Regions from separate parts of the Streptomyces sp. NPDC107500 genome, predicted to be linked through region 2. Evidence: riboswitches for the same ligand, from Rfam matches in the RefSeq annotation. Region 2 holds a riboswitch; the other holds the start of a gene.

Region 1 (4,384 bases), on a different contig from region 2:
CGATCTCGTCCAGGGCGGCGAGCACCCGCCGGCCGCGCTCGGTCTCCAGGTGCTTGGCCGCACCGCCCGCACGCGGGCTGTCCACGCTCGCGCCGGGCCGGTACTTGCCGGTGAGGAAGCCGGCCGCGAGGGCGTAGTACGGCACGGCGGCCAGGCCCGACCGCTCGGCGAGGTCGCGCAGCCCGCCCTCGTAGGTGTCGCGCGAGACCAGGTTGTAGTGCGGCTGGAGGGCAACGTACCGGGCGAGGCCCTCGCGGTCGGAGAACTCCAGGGAGGCCGCGAGCCGCTCGGCGGAGATGTTGGAGGCGGCGATGTGCCGCACCTTGCCCGCCTTCACCAGTTCGTCCAGCGCGCCGATGATCTCCTCGACCGGCACCTCGGGCTTGTCGAAGTGCGTGTAGTAGAGGTCGATGTGATCGGTGCCCAGGCGGCGCAGCGAGGCGTCGGCCGCCGCCTTGATGTTCGCGGCGGACAGGCCCGGGTACTCGGGGTGCTGGCTGACCTTGGTGGCGAGGACGACGTCGTCACGGTTGCCGCGGGCCGCGAACCACCGGCCGAGGACGGTCTCGGACTCGCCGCCGCTGTTGCCGTCGACCCAGGCGGAGTACGAGTCGGCGGTGTCCACGAAGTTGCCGCCGGCCGCCGTGTAGGCGTCCAGGACGGCGAAGGACCGGTCCTGGTCGGCGGTCCAGCCGAAGACGTTGCCGCCGAGGGCGAGGGGGAAGACCTCCAGGTCGGAGGAGCCGAGCTTGCGCAGAGAAGTCATGTAGTGCGTCAACGAACGCACCGGATCAGGTCATTCCGGCGCAGACGCAAAAACCCCGCAAACCGGCAGCCCTGACGTCGGGGGGTTGTCGTCAGGACCGCCGGGGACCAGCGGGGAAGCGGATGGGCCGCGGCTCAGGGGGTGAGGCCCTTGCTCTGGAGCCACGCCATCGGGTCGATGCCGGAGCCGCCGCCGGGGTGGACCTCCATGTGGAGGTGGGCGCCGGTGACGTTGCCGGTGGCGCCGACGCGGCCGATGACGTCACCGGTGGTGACCTCCTGGCCGACGCTGACGCTGATCGACGACTGGTGGGCGTACCAGATCTCGGTGCCGTCATCCAGGGTGAGCACGGTCTTGTAGCCGTACGACCCGTCCCAGCCCGCCGACGTGATGGTGCCGCTGTGCACGGCCTTGAGCAGCGTGCCCGTGGGCGCGGCGAAGTCGAGGCCGGTGTGGTGGCCGGAGGACCAGTAGGCGCCGGCCTGACCGAAGGTCGAGGAGATCGTGTACGAGGAGGTCGGCAGCGTGAACTGCTTGGCCAGCTTGGCCAGGCGCTCGGCCTCGGCCTTCTTCGCGGCCTCCTCCTCCGCCTTCTTCTTGGCGGCGGCGGCCTTGGCCTCGGCCTCCTTCTCCGCCTTGGCGGCGGCTTCCGCGGCCTTCTTCTCGGCGGCCGCGGCGGCCTCGGCGGCGGCCTTGGTCTCGACCTGGGCCTGCTGCTGCTCGGCCTGCGCCATGATCCGGGCCCGCAGGGACTCACCGGCGCCGGCGGTGTCGGTGCCCTCGGCGGTGTCGGCGGCGGCGGTCACGCCGATGCCGCTGAGCGGGGTGCTGGAGCCCTCCGGCTCCGGCGCGTCGTCGTCGGAGATGAGCGAGCCGACGTTGGGCAGGTCCGGCATGGAGATCGACACCGGCGGCTTGCCGGTCTGCGCGCTGGCCATGCCGCCCGCGCCGACGGCGGCTATGACACCGACGCCGAGGACGGTGGAGCTGCGGGCGAGCCCGCCACGCTGCTTGGCGACGCGGTGCCGGCCGCGTACGGGGCGGATGGAGTCCTCGGTGGGATTCCACTCCTCCCAAGGACCCTCTTCGGTGCGGTGGTTCTCGTAACCGAAGGTGTCGGTGTCGTGCCGACTGGGCACGAACGGGGCCTCGGGGGCAGGCCGGTTGGACGCCACGTGGGCGTACTCCTTTCCTTCCTTTCGCCTACCGGGTTAGCTGACGGGTTCGGAGCAGGAAGGTCTCCTACGCGCGCATGCAACCGTGTCGCCACGGCGTCAAACGCCCGATTCACCCCAATGTGGTGGTTCCCCGGTTCCCTTGCGGGATTCGGCGCGTGCGCACGGAGCCGCCTTCTGTGACGGCTGGGACGACCGCGCTGCGTTATCGAACGTTAATAGACCCGGGGGCCGGATTCCAAGCCGTTCCTCTTGATCATTAACGAATACGGCCGGGACGTACGCCTCAGGATCGGTGAAAATCGGGCGAGTTGACCGCTGCTCGGTATTCCCCTTCACGTCACTTCTTTCTGACGGTGCGTCAGTTGTTATGCGGAGGGACGCCGACCCGTCACGGCTCGTGACAATGATCATGGTCGCCGTGCCGTGGCCGCCGGACGGCGAGCAGCGCCATGTCGTCCGCCATCCCGCCCCCCGAGTGGCGGCGCACGTCGCGGGCGAGGGTCTCGAGCAGCTTCGCCGGATGGCGGAAGACGCGACCGGACAGCCGCGCGTTCGGATCGTAGAACTCCCCCCGCTCGTCCCGGGCTTCCGACAGTCCGTCGGTGTACAGCAGCAGCGTGGCCCCACCGGGGAAGGCCGTCTCCTCCGCGCGGTCGGGCCACACACCCAGCTCGCCCATGCCGAGCGGCAGCGCCGACTCCCGGGCGGGCAGCGGCCCCACGGTGCCGTCGCCGTGGAGCAGCAGGGGCGGCGGATGCCCGCGGTTGACGATGCGTACGGTCCCGGCGCCGTGCGGGAGTTCGGCGAGGACGGCGGTGGTGAAGCCCTCGAAGGCGTCCAGGCCCTCGCGCCGGGTGCCCTCGCGGGCCAGCGCCCGCTCCAGGCGCTGCGCCACCGCCTCCAGCGTCGCCTCCTGTTCGGCGGCCTCCCGGAAGGCGCCGATCACCACGGCGACGGCGGCCACCGCTCCCATGCCCTTGCCCCGCACGTCCCCCACGATGAGCCGGACGCCGCGCGCGCTGTCCTGCACCGCGTACAGGTCACCGCCGATGAAGGCGCCGGCCTGCGCGGCCTCGTAGCAGGCGGCGATCTCGAAGCCGGCGATCCGCTCGGCCGGCTCGGGCAGTACGGCGCGCTGGGCGGTCTCGGCGATCTCCCGGGCGATGGCGAGGCGCTCGTCGGTGCGGCGGACGAAGGCGTTGACGAAGACGGCGAGCGCGGCGACCGTCGCGATGGTGATCAGCTCGGTGAGGGAGTCGACGTAGTGGATGACGCCCTTGCCGAGTTGCAGCCCGACGACCGAGGCGACCACGGCGATCCCGGTGAGCGCGGTGCCCCGCCGGGAGTAGATCGGGGCGGCGACCAGCGGCGCGGCGGTGTAGAGGGGCCCGGCGGTGAAGTAGCGCGGGGTGAGGATGTCGTACAGGACGGCGACGACGATCAGCAGTACGGGGAGCGAGCGCGCGAGGGCCCGGCCGTAGGACGTGCGCCACGGCCGCGGCTGCCCGGCGGTCGGCACGGGCGCCGGCTCGTCGCCGAGGCCCGGGTCGGGCACGGGATCGCCGGGGAGCCGGCCGCCGGCCCTGGCGTACGCTCCCTCGTCCTCCACATCGCCTGCCCGCACCACTGGTCTCCCGCCGCCCCCTGTCCGCGCCGCTTGCCGTGCGTACTCCAGGTTTCCCGCGACGGGGGTGGGCGGCGAGTGGTGAGGGCCGAGCGGGTGAACGCACCGAGGGCCGGAACCCTTTCGGATTCCGGCCCTCGGCCTTCAGTAGCGGGGACAGGATTTGAACCTGCGACCTCTGGGTTATGAGCCCAGCGAGCTACCGAGCTGCTCCACCCCGCGTCGTTGTGTCACCAGTGTACGTCATGTCGGAGGCGGAACGCACACAGGTATCTCAGGCACCCCACAGGTGACCGTTGGGGGCCTTCGCCCGCTCCTCGTACTCCGGCAGTAGGACGACGGCGGCGCCCCCGGCGGCGAGCACCCCGCCGCCGTCCGCGCCCGGCACGAAGGTGTCCGGCTCCCGCCAGGCCGTGACCACGCGACGCACCCCGGCGTCGAGGATCAGCCGGGCGCAGGGCGCGGGCCGGGAGGCGCGGCGCGCACAGGGCTCCAGGCTGCTGTACACGGTGGCCCCCGCGAGCCGCGGATCGGAGCGGTCGGCCTTGGCGAGCGCGGCCTCCTCGGCGTGCACGACGGCGTCGCCGCCCTCCCGCGAGTACCCCCGCGCCAGCTCGCTCCCGTCGGCGGCGACCACGACCGCGCCCACGCTGAACGCCGTCCGGGACGGCGGGCACAGCTCCGCCAGCTCGCAGGCGAGCGCAAGCCAGTGCCGGTCGGCGGCGCTCACGCGGTCGCCGGTGCCGGGTGCGGTCGGCAGGTACCGCGTCAGCACGACGTCCTCGATCCGCCGCGACTCCACCAGCCGCAGCCGCC
Region 2 (4,384 bases):
CTGGTCCAGCGGCCGGGTCGCGCTCCTGGGCGACGCCGCCCACGCGCCCTCGTTCCTCACCGGGCAGGGCACCAGCCTCGCCCTCGTCGGCGCCTACATGCTGGCCGGTTCCCTGGCCGACCGGGCCCACGCCGCGGGCTTCGCCGCATACGAACGCGGCACCCGTGACTTCGTGACCCTGAACCAGAACCTGGTCGGCCAGGGCGGCGCCACCCTCTTCCCGACCACCGCCCGGGCCCTGGAGCAGCGCAACGACCGGCTGCGCGGCCTCAGCGCCATGCCCGCACCGGAGCCCCGCCCGGCCCATTCGGCCCTCACGCTGCCCGTCTTCGGCGGCCGCTGACTCCGCTCGGTTCTCACGGCACCGTTGCCCGAGCGGAAGGGCCCCGGTCACCCCGGTCACCGCACCGGGCGCATTTTTCCGCAACGTTCCACCGCCCGTATTTCCGCCCGCCGGCAGAAATACGGGCAGGTGGAAAATACCCCCCGAATTTCCTGCTCTTTGTATACGGGACCCGTGTTAATGCCGCAGGCTCGCCGTGTTTACGGGACGTTGCGAGTTCCTCACACGCTCCGTCCTGCCGCCGCCGGAGGCGAATCGCAGGCGGTGTCCCGGCGCCGACCGCTCGGCGTGCAGCGCCATGAGCGCCCGCGCGCGGTCGCCGTCGCCCCGGGCCACCGCGTCGAGGATCGCGCCGTGCTCGGCCCAGTACTCCACCGGCCCGGCCGGCGCCTCCACGTCGTACATCCAGGCGATCTTGTGGCGCAGCTGGGTCAGCAGCGCCGTCAGGGAGGGGCTGCCGGCGGCCTGGGCGAGGGTCTCGTGGAACCAGCCGCCCAGGGAGCGCAGATCCTCGCCGCTGCCCTGCCTGGCGCGTTCCTGCCCCAGGCGGACCAGGCCGCGCAACACCTTGAGGTGGGCGTCGGTCCGGCGGCGGGCGGCCCGGGCGGCACCGAGGGGCTCCAGGAGCGTACGGGTCTCCAGCAGGTCGGCGGCCTCCTGTTCGGTCGGTTCCGCGACGCACGCGCCCGCGTGCCGCCGGGTCACCACGAAGCCCTCGGCCTCCAGCGTGCGCAGGGCCTCGCGGACGGGGACGCGGGAGACGCCGTAGCGGCGGGCGAGCAGTTCCTCGGTGAGCCGGCCCCCGCGCACGTGGACGCCGGCGACGATGTCGTCCCGGATCGCCGTGCACACCGAATGCGCCGGAATACGCATGACCGACCTCCGCCTTAATCCCCGTGAAACGCCGACGATTGACGTTTCCAGCGACTCTAGGCCAATCAAGCGGATATTCCGACGGCGGAGTGGATTTCATGGATCAAAAGCCCCGGCTCGGACGGCCGGGGCTTTCGGGTGGTGTCGCGGGGTCCGCCGTCAGACGTTCACGCCGTGGGAACGGAGGTAGGCGACGGGGTCCATGTCCGAGCCGTACTCGGGGCTCGTACGGGCCTCGAAGTGCAGGTGGGGCCCGGTGACGTTGCCGGTGGCGCCGGAGAGGCCGATCTGCTGGCCGGGCTCGACCGACTGGCCGACGGAGACGCCGATGGACGACAGGTGCCCGTACTGCGTGTACGTGCCGTCGTGCATCTTGATCACGACCTGGTTGCCGTACGCCCCGCCCCAGCCGGCCTCGACGACGGTGCCGACGCCGACCGCGTGCACGGTCGTACCGCTGGAGGCGTGGAAGTCGATGCCGGTGTGGCTGCCGGAGGACCACAGGGAGCTGCCGGCCTGGTAGGCGGTGGAGACGTAGGACGAGGTGATCGGCGGGACGAAGGTGTTGAGGCGCTTGCGCTCCGCCTCCCGCGCGGCGCGCTCCTTGGCCTCGCGTGCCTCCTTGGCCGCCTCGGCGGCCCGCTCGCGCGCGGCCTCCTGGGCCGCCTCACGGGCGGCGGCGTCCGCGGCGGCCTGCCGCTGTGCCAGGGCCTGGGCGTCGATCTCCTCGGCCAGGGAGTCGCCGATGGTGATGACCGGGGTGAGTCCGCTCCGCTCCACCTCGGGCTCGGCGGCGAGCGCCGGAGCCGCGAGGGTGCCGACGACGCCGGTGGTGGCGAGGGCCGCGACACCCGCCGCGCGGGCGGTACTGCGATGCAACCTGCTGGGACGCCGGTGCTTCCCGGTGGCGCGCGTGAACGCCATGTAGAGGCTGGTCCTTTCCTTCCCTCTCGCCTACCGGGTTAGCTGACGGGTTCGGAGGTGGAAGGTCTCCTACGGACCCCCTCGCTGCGCGCGGGCGTCCGATTCACCCCAGGGACTACGGTGGGTCCCCGGCTCCCCTGGCTCGCGCCGTACGGGGACTCGGCGATGACTGTCCGGTGCCGCGGGTGCGGCGCACTGCCTGACGAACAGCCCGGACGACGCTAAACGCGGCTGTGTTCAATTCTCAAACGCAACAGTGTTTTTGTAGCGCATGCCACAGGGCAGACGGGCAGCCTCTCCCTCAATTCGGACAAACGGCGGCCCCGGTGACACTCCGGTCACCGGGGCCGCACTCCGCGCGTGCCGCTACTCGGCCGCCACCACGGTGACTTCACCGATACCGAGGGCCTCGACGGGCTCCTTGATCTGCGCGGCGTCACCGACGAGGACGGTCACCAGCCGGTCGACCGGGAAGGCGTTCACGACCGCCGCCGTGGCCTCCACGGTGCCCGTGGCGGCCAGTTGACGGTAGAGCGTCGCCTGGTAGTCGTCGGGCAGGTGCTGCTCGACCTGGTCGGCCAGGGTGCTCGCCACGGCCGCGGCCGTCTCGTACTTCAGCGGCGCCACACCCACCAGGTTCTGCACGGCCACGTCGCGCTCGGGGTCGGTGAGCCCCTCCGCGGCGAGCTTGCGCAGTACCGTCCACAGGTCCTCCAGGGCGGGACCGGTGTTCGGGGTGTCGACGGAGCCGCTGATGGCGAGCATGGCGGCGCCGGTGCCGTCCGGCGCGGACCGCAGCACCTGCCCGAACGCCCGTACGCCGTAGGTGTAGCCCTTCTCCTCGCGCAGGACGCGGTCCAGGCGGGAGGTGAGGGTGCCGCCGAGGCAGTAGGTGCCGAGCACCTGTGCGGGCCAGACGCGGTCGTGCCGGTCGGATCCGGTGCGGCCGATCAGCAGCTGCGTCTGGACGGCGCCCGGACGGTCCACGATGACGACGCGGCCCCGGTCGTCGGCGGTCACCGGCGGCACGGGACGGGGTTCGGCGGCGGAGCCGGTCCACGCGCCCAGGGTGTCGCCCAGCAGCGCGTCCAGGTCGAGGCCGGTGAGGTCGCCGACGACCACGGCGGTGGCCGTGGCGGGGCGGACGTGCCTCTCGTAGAAGGCGCGTACGGAGCCGGAGTCGATGGCCTCGACCGTCTCCTCGGTGCCCTGGCGCGGGCGCGACATGCGGCTCCCGGCCGGGAACAGCTCCTTGGAGAGCTCCTTGGCCGCGCGGCGGGCCGGGTTGGCCAGCTCGTGCGGGATCTCGTCGAGGCGGTTGCGGACCAGCCGCTCGACCTCGCTGTCCGCGAAGGCGGGTGCCCTCAGGGCGTCGGCGACGAGGCCGAGCGCCTTGGCGAGGCGCGAGGCGGGCACCTCCAGGCTGAGCCGGACGCCGGGGTGGTCGGCGTGCGCGTCGAGGGTGGCGCCGCAGCGCTCCAGCTCGGCGGCGAAGTCCTCGGCGGAGTGCTTGTCGGTGCCTTCGGAGAAGGCGCGCGCCATGATCGTGGCGACACCGTCGAGGCCGGCCGGCTCGGCGTCCAGGGGCGCGTCGAGGAGCACCTCGACGGCGACGACCTGCTGGCCGGGGCGGTGGCAGCGCAGTACCGTCAGCCCGTTGTCGAGGCGGCCGCGGCCGGGCGCGGGGAACGCCCACGGCTTGGGCTCGCCGGCCTGCGGCTGGGCGTGGAAGTCCATGGTGGCGAGGTCGGTCACTTGGCCGCCTCCTCGTTCTCGTCGGTGGCGTCGTTCTCGTCGGTGGGGGCGGTCGGCTCGTAGACGAGCACCGCGCGGTTGTCGGGGCGCAGGCGGGCCTTGGCGACCTCCTGGACCTCCGCCGCCGTCACCTCGAGCACTCGCTGCACGGCGGTGAGGGCGAGCTGCGGGTCACCGAACAGCACGGCGTACCGGCACAGTTCGTCGGCGCGGCCGGCGACCGTGCCCAGCCGGTCCAGCCACTCGCGCTCCAGCTGGGCCTGGGCGCGCTCCATCTCCTCGGCGGTGGGGCCCTCCTCGGCGAACCGGGCCAGCTCCTCGTCGATGGCGGCCTCGATGACCGGCACCTCGACATCGCCGGACGTCTTCACGTCCAGCCACCCCAGGGAGGGAGCCCCGGCGAGCCGCAGCAGGCCGAACCCGGCGGCGACGGCCGTACGGTCGCGCCGCACCAGCCGGTTGTACAGGCGGGAGGACTCGCCGCCGCCC

What was found. A riboswitch is a leader RNA that binds a small molecule or an ion and turns the genes downstream of it on or off. The one in region 2 is predicted to bind cyclic di-AMP.
Region 1: another riboswitch for cyclic di-AMP. It lies ahead of ACZ67M_RS20315 (M23 family metallopeptidase); the one in region 2 lies ahead of ACZ67M_RS11125 (M23 family metallopeptidase).

The regions. Positions count from the first base shown of each region.
Region 1 is NZ_JBVJPF010000005.1:20,657-25,040, forward strand. It holds gene ACZ67M_RS20310 (aldo/keto reductase) at 1-766, opposite strand, end outside; gene ACZ67M_RS20315 (M23 family metallopeptidase) at 901-1,941, opposite strand; cyclic di-AMP (ydaO/yuaA leader) riboswitch at 1,952-2,108, opposite strand; gene ACZ67M_RS20320 (PP2C family protein-serine/threonine phosphatase) at 2,333-3,568, opposite strand; tRNA gene ACZ67M_RS20325 (tRNA-Met) at 3,717-3,790, opposite strand; gene ACZ67M_RS20330 (dihydrofolate reductase family protein) at 3,843-4,384, opposite strand, start outside.
Region 2 is NZ_JBVJPF010000002.1:1,137,680-1,142,063, forward strand. It holds gene ACZ67M_RS11115 (FAD-dependent monooxygenase) at 1-343, shown strand, start outside; gene ACZ67M_RS11120 (GntR family transcriptional regulator) at 521-1,216, opposite strand; gene ACZ67M_RS11125 (M23 family metallopeptidase) at 1,376-2,140, opposite strand; cyclic di-AMP (ydaO/yuaA leader) riboswitch at 2,153-2,315, opposite strand; gene ACZ67M_RS11130 (M16 family metallopeptidase) at 2,507-3,895, opposite strand; gene ACZ67M_RS11135 (M16 family metallopeptidase) at 3,892-4,384, opposite strand, start outside.